DNA from 2 places in the Rhodoferax sp. BAB1 genome. Region 1 is predicted to be linked to the other one. Evidence: riboswitches for the same ligand, from Rfam matches in the RefSeq annotation. Region 1 holds a riboswitch; the other holds the start of a gene.
What was found. A riboswitch is a leader RNA that binds a small molecule or an ion and turns the genes downstream of it on or off. The one in region 1 is predicted to bind S-adenosylhomocysteine.

Region 1 (3,408 bases):
CCGGCAGCACCAGGGTCTGCGAGATGAAGGACAGGTCCCCCACCAGCAGGTCGAAGCCTGTCTCGAGCACCTCGTCCCCAGCCAGGGCCTCGGCGATCGCCTCGGGGTCACGCGCATTGACCTTCTCGATGCAGAGCACGCGGGGATCGTCGCGCAGGCTGGCGTGCAATTGCGCCTGCCCCACGTCCAGCCCCACCACGCGCTCGGCCCCTGCCTGCAACAGGCAATCGGTGAAGCCGCCGGTGGACTGGCCGACATCCAGGCAGGTGCATCCCTGCACCGACAGGCCGACGCGCTGGAGCGCGGCCTCCAGCTTGAGGCCACCACGCGAAACGTAGCGGGCTTCGGCGTCGTCGAGCAGGCGCAGCTGCGCGTCGTCCGGCACCTCATCGCCGTTCTTGGCGACACGTTTCCACGCCTCGCCCTGCAGCCACTCCACCCCACCCGCGATCAGGCGCTGGGCCTGGGAACGGGTGCTGGCGAGTTGGCGCTGGACCAGCAGTTGATCAATGCGCATCAATAACGATACGTATCCGGCTTGTACGGGCCCTGCTTCGGCACGCCGATGTAGGCCGCCTGCTCGTCGCTCAGCTCGGTCAGCATGGCGCCGACCTTCTTCAGGTGCAGGCGCGCGACCTTCTCGTCCAGGTGCTTGGGCAGCACATAGACCTTGCCCTGTTCGTAGAAATCGCTGTGCGTGAACAGCTCAATCTGGGCAATGGTCTGGTTGGCGAAGGAGGAGCTCATCACGAAGCTCGGGTGACCCGTGCCGCAGCCCAGGTTCACCAGGCGGCCCTTGGCCAGCAGGATGATGCGCTTGCCGTCCGGGAAGATCACGTGGTCCACCTGGGGCTTGATCTCTTCCCACTTGCACTTGGTCTCCAGCGTGGCGACCTGGATCTCGTTGTCGAAGTGACCGATGTTGCAGACGATGGCCTGGTCTTTCATCTTGGCCATGTGCTCATAGGTGATGACGTCCTTGTTGCCGGTCGTCGTCACGAAGATGTCGGCCTTGTCGGCGGCGTACTCCATGGTCACGACCTTGTAGCCTTCCATGGCAGCCTGCAGGGCGTTGATGGGGTCGATCTCGGTCACCCAGACCTGGGCGGAGAGGGCGCGCAGGGCCTGGGCCGAGCCCTTGCCCACGTCGCCGTAGCCGGCCACGCAGGCCACCTTGCCGGCGATCATCACGTCGGTGGCGCGCTTGATGCCGTCCACCAGGGACTCGCGGCAACCATAGAGGTTGTCGAACTTGCTCTTGGTCACCGAGTCGTTGACGTTGATGGCGCGGAACATCAGGGTGCCCTTGGCGGACATTTCCTTGAGGCGGTGCACGCCGGTGGTGGTCTCTTCGGTCACGCCGATGATCTGGGCGCCCTTGCGGCTGTACCAGGTGGGGTCCACGGCCAGCTTGGCCTTGATGGCGGAGAACAGCTCGCGCTCTTCCTCGCTCTTGGGGTTGGCGATCAGCGAGGCATCCTTCTCGGCGTTCTTGCCCAGGTGCATCAGCAGGGTGGCGTCACCGCCATCGTCCAAGATCATGTTCGGGCCTTCGCCGTCCGCGCCCTTGGGGCCGAAGTCGAAGATGCGGTGGGTGTAGTCCCAGTAGTCCTTCAGGGTCTCGCCCTTGTAGGCGAAGACCGGCGTGCCCTTGGCCACCAGGGCGGCGGCGGCGTGGTCCTGCGTGGAGAAGATGTTGCACGAGGCCCAGCGCACTTCGGCGCCCAGGGCTTCCAGCGTTTCCACCAGCACCGCTGTCTGGATGGTCATGTGCAGGGAGCCGGTGATGCGCGCGCCCTTCAGGGGCTGCTTGGCCGCGAACTCTTCGCGGATGGCCATCAGGCCGGGCATCTCGGTCTCGGCGATGCGGATTTCCTTGCGGCCCCAGTCGGCCAGCGTCAGGTCGGCAACAACGTAGTCTTGGGCGGGTTTGAGAACGGCACTCATGGTGTACTCCTGCTAAAGGTTGAACACCACTGGCTGTGCAAGGGGAAGGCAGACTCACCTCACAGCAAACCAGTGGGTGAGCGCAGTTGGAAGGCGGGGCACTGGGTAAGCCCCAGCCCCGGGTTCCGAGCCTCACCCGTCGGCCTGGTGAAACAGGCGGGACGAGCTGCAACGCTCCTCGGAAAGGCGTGATTATACGGAGCCTGAAGCTTTTGCGCTGGTCAAGCGATCAAGGGCTGGCCAGCTCACGCGTCAGCTGCGCCGCCGGCACCGGACGGCAAGCACTGGTGTTTTGCCCAGCCCAGAGGGGCGAGAAATCCCCGTTGCCCGCGGCTTCCGCTTTGGCTCGCAGGGGGGCCACTGCCGCCGTGGCCAGCGGGAAGGCGGGGGCCATGGCATTCATCGGGCCCTGCTCACGCATCAGCCGGGTCAGGATGCCGCGCGCCGGGCGGCCGGTGTAGAGATTGGTCAGGGCCGTATGCGTGGCCGCCGGGCTCTGCAGGGCGGCCCGGTGCACGGCGCTGGTGGTGGCTTCCGGGCACAGCAGGTAGGCCGTGCCCACCTGCACCCCTGCCGCACCCAGGGCCAGGGCAGCCCGCACACCAGCGGCATCGCTGATGCCGCCGGCGGCGACCACCGGCACCCGCACCGCCCGCACGACCTGCGGCAGCAGCGCGAAGGTGCCGACCTGGGTGCTCAGGTCCTCGCTCAGGAACATGCCGCGGTGGCCGCCGGCTTCCAGCCCCTGGGCAATGATCACGTCCACGCCGCGCGCCTCCAGCCAGCGCGCCTCGTCCACCGTGGTCGCCGAGGACAGGATCTTGGCGCCCCAGCTGCGTACGCGCGCCAGCAAGGATTCATCGGGCAGGCCGAAATGGAAACTCAGCACCGGCGGCTTGAATTCGGCCAGCAGTTCAGCCGTAGCGGCATCAAAAGGCAGGCGGCCGGGTCCCGTGGACAGGGTCGCCGGGTCGATGTCGAACTCGCGGTAGTAGTGGGCCAGGTTCTGCCGCCACAGCGCCTCGCGCATCGCATCCGGGGCCGGCGGACGATGGCAGAAGAAGTTGACGTTGTAGGGCCGGTCGGTCTGCGCGCGGATCTTGCCCAGCTCGGCCCGCATCGCGTCCGGCCCGAGCATGGCGCAGGGCAGTGACCCCAGCCCCCCGGCATTCGAGACGGCAACAGCCAGCGCACTGTCCTGCACGCCGGCCATGGGCGCCTGGATGAGGGGCAAGGCCATGCCCAGTGTTTGCTGAAGAACCATGGATGCCTCCTGTCGCTGCGAGCTGCTTCCAGGCGACTGTACAAGACCGGCCGGTTAAAATTGCCACCCTGGCTGCCGCCTGCCCCCGGGCAGAGTCGGCGACCCGCTCCTCCATCCTGGCTGCGCCACGCGCCGCCCCTAGCTTCTGGAACCCCTGTGTCCTACGCCCCCGAAACCCGGCGCCGCCGTACCTTTGC
Region 2 (3,408 bases), 600 kb from region 1:
GCGCGCCAGCGCCGCCCGGTCCAGCGCGTCGTGTTCATGGGCATGGGCGAACCGGCACACAACCTGGACAACGTGCTGGAGGCCATCGACCTGCTGGGCACGGCCGGCAACATCGGCCACAAGAACCTGGTCTTCTCCACCGTGGGCGATCCGCGTGCTTTCGAGGCTTTGCTGAGCCGCGGCGAAGGGCAGGTGAGGCCGGCGCTGGCGCTCTCCTTGCACACCACGCGGGCCGAGTTGCGCGCCCGCTTGCTGCCGCGTGCGCCACGCATGTCGCCCGAAGAGCTGGTAGACGTGGGCGAACGGTATGCACGCGCCAGCGGCTACCCTATCCAGTACCAGTGGACGCTGCTCGAAGGCATCAACGATACGGATGAGGAAGTCGAGGGCCTGGTGCGCCTGCTGCATGGCAAATACGCCATCCTCAACCTGATTCCCTACAACACCGTGGAAGGCATGCCCTATCGTCGACCCGACACGGCGCAGGCGGTCGAACTGGCGCGCCAGCTGCACCAGCGCGGCATCCTGACCAAGCTGCGCCAGTCGGCCGGGCAGGATGTGGACGGTGGCTGCGGTCAGTTGCGGGCGCGGGCTGCGGGTGAGCGGCGTGTCATTTCCGTGCGTTCAACGTAAGCCCGTGCTGATGGATGCGGTGCATCCGGGTGGTGGCTTAACAACAAATTGCGGGCCCTGATGCGTGTATGGCTTGGACCGCTGCGACAGGCATGGAAAAATCACTGCGAGATTTTTAATGATATCCAGGGAGGAAATCCATGAAGAAGAGTCTGATCGGGCTCGCGCTCGCTTGCGCCGCCGTGGTCGCGCAGGCCGATGCACCCACACTGCGTTTCTTTGGCAGTGTTGGTTATGCCGTTGGCGGGGATCCGGTACTCAGCGGAACTTGGCTCCCTTCCGGCGAGCCCTGGAATCTGAGGGCCGGGCGAGGTGGAACGTTGGCCTTGGGCGGGGATGTTCGCTTGTCGGACCGGTTTGCAATCCAGGGCAGCATGGGTTACCACCGAGACAGCATAGATGGCGCGGACGCCAACTTCGTGTTCTCCCGTGTACCTCTGGAATTGCTGGGCTTTTATTCAGTGACCGAGCAATTCCGGCTGGGACTCGGTGCGCGTAAATCGCAAAGCGCCAAGATGCAGGGCGGCGGCACGTACGAAGGTTTGCACAAGGCGTATGAAAGTTCCACGGGCGCGGTGGGGGAGGCACAGTATCTCTTCGGCGCACCATCCAAGTCTGACCGACAGCCTGTGATCGGGATGTACCTGCGCTACGTGAACGAGAGTTTCAAGGCCAAGGATGCAAGCTGGGACACGAGAAAGCGTGATGGCAGCCATGTCGCGCTCGGTCTGATGTTCTACTACTGAAGCTTGGTGGCCCGCCCCCATCGCCGGGGGCTTACGCGCGGTGCAGTGCCTCAGTGAGGCCGGCCTTGCGTGCCCAGGCCTCATTCAGCACCCCCACCGCGCCTGACGCATACAGCGCGTAGAATCACGGCTCTTCCAAGGAGCGTTGCAGCGGCCGCCGTGTCGTCAGGCTTGGATGACTCAACGACGCTCACCTGTTTCATGTTTTCCAGGTGAGCCCATGTCCGAAATTTCCGTCCCTCCCATGAAGCTGTCCGGCCTGGAGCCGGTGCTCATCGGCGCCGACAGCCTCTTCGTCAACATCGGCGAACGCACCAACGTCACCGGCTCCAAGGCCTTTGCGCGTTTGATCCTCAACGGCCAGTTCGAGGAAGCCCTGGCCGTCGCGCGCCAGCAGGTGGAAAACGGCGCCCAGGTCATCGACATCAATATGGACGAGGCCATGCTGGACAGCCAGGCCGCCATGGTGCGTTTTCTGAACCTGATCGCCAGCGAGCCCGACATCGCGCGCGTGCCCATCATGATCGACTCCTCCAAATGGAGCGTGATCGAGGCCGGCCTGCGCTGCATCCAGGGCAAGGGCATCGTCAACTCCATCTCCATGAAAGAGGGTGTCGAGGAGTTCAAGCGCCAGGCCCGGCTGGTCAAGCGCTACGGCGCGGCCGCGGTGGTCATGGCTTTCGACGAGAAAGGCCAGGCCGACACCTATGCACGCAAGATCGAGATCTGCGAGCGCGCCTATCGCATCCTGGTGGAGGAGGTCGATTTTCCGCCCGAGGACATCATCTTCGACCCCAACATCTTTGCCATCGCCACCGGCATCGAAGAGCACAACAACTACGCCGTGGACTTCATCGAGGCCACGCACTGGATCAAGCACCACCTGCCCGGCGCCAAGGTCAGCGGCGGCGTGTCCAACGTCTCCTTCAGCTTCCGCGGCAACGACCCGGTGCGCGAGGCCATCCACACCGTGTTCCTGTACCACGCCATCAAGGCCGGCATGGACATGGGCATCGTCAACGCCGGCATGGTGGGCGTCTACGACGATCTGGAGCACGCCTTGCGCGAGCGTGTGGAAGACGTGGTGCTGAACCGCCGCCCTGACGCCGGCGAGCGCCTGGTCGAGATCGCCGAGACCGCCAAGGGCGCGGCCAAGGACGACAGCAAGAAAAACGAGTGGCGCAGCGGCACGGTGGCGCAACGCCTGAGCCATGCGCTGGTGCACGGCATCACCGACCACATCACCACCGACACCGAAGAGGCCTACCAGGCCATCCTGGCCCAGGGCGGGCGCCCGCTGCACGTGATCGAAGGGCCGCTGATGGACGGCATGAACATCGTCGGCGACCTCTTTGGCGCCGGCAAGATGTTCCTGCCCCAGGTGGTCAAGAGCGCGCGTGTGATGAAGCAGGCCGTGGCCCACCTGATCCCCTACATCGAGGAAGAGAAGCGCCAGCAGGAAGCCGCCGGCCAGGACGTGCGCGCCAAGGGCAAGATCGTGATCGCCACCGTCAAGGGCGACGTGCACGACATCGGCAAGAACATCGTCACGGTTGTGCTCCAGTGCAACAACTTCGAGGTCATCAACATGGGCGTCATGGTGCCCTGCCACGAGATCCTGGCCATGGCCAAGGTCGAGGGCGCGGACATCGTCGGCCTGTCCGGGCTCATCACCCCCAGCCTGGAGGAGATGCAGTACGTGGCCGCCGAGATGCAGAAGGACGACCATTTCCGCATCCGCAAGATCCCGCTGCTGATCGGCGGCGCCACCACCAGCCGCGTGCACACGGCGGTCAAGATCGCACCGCATTACGAAGGCCCGGTGGTCTACGTGCCCGATGCCTCGCGCAGCGTGAGCGTCGCGCAGGGCCTGCTGAGCGAGCAGGCGGCGCAGTACATCATCGATCTGAATGCCGATTACGACAAGGTGCGCCTGCAACACGCGAACAAGAAGCAGACGCCGCTTTGGAGTCTGGACCGTGCGCGTGCCAACAAGACGCCCATGGTCTGGGACGGCTACGCGCCAGTG

Region 2: linked by a shared signal. The riboswitch ahead of metH (methionine synthase) and the one ahead of ahcY (adenosylhomocysteinase) in region 1 are both predicted to bind S-adenosylhomocysteine.

What each region holds. Positions count from the first base shown of each region.
Region 1 is NZ_CP054424.1:74,987-78,394, reverse strand. It holds gene HTY51_RS00340 (TlyA family RNA methyltransferase) at 1-517, opposite strand, end outside; gene ahcY (adenosylhomocysteinase) at 517-1,947, opposite strand; S-adenosyl-L-homocysteine riboswitch at 2,019-2,133, opposite strand; gene HTY51_RS00330 (nitronate monooxygenase family protein) at 2,177-3,211, opposite strand; gene HTY51_RS00325 (peptide chain release factor 3) at 3,368-3,408, shown strand, end outside.
Region 2 is NZ_CP054424.1:3,298,919-3,302,326, reverse strand. It holds gene HTY51_RS16020 (RNA methyltransferase) at 1-633, shown strand, start outside; gene HTY51_RS16015 (hypothetical protein) at 774-1,379, shown strand; S-adenosyl-L-homocysteine riboswitch at 1,511-1,578, shown strand; gene metH (methionine synthase) at 1,600-3,408, shown strand, end outside.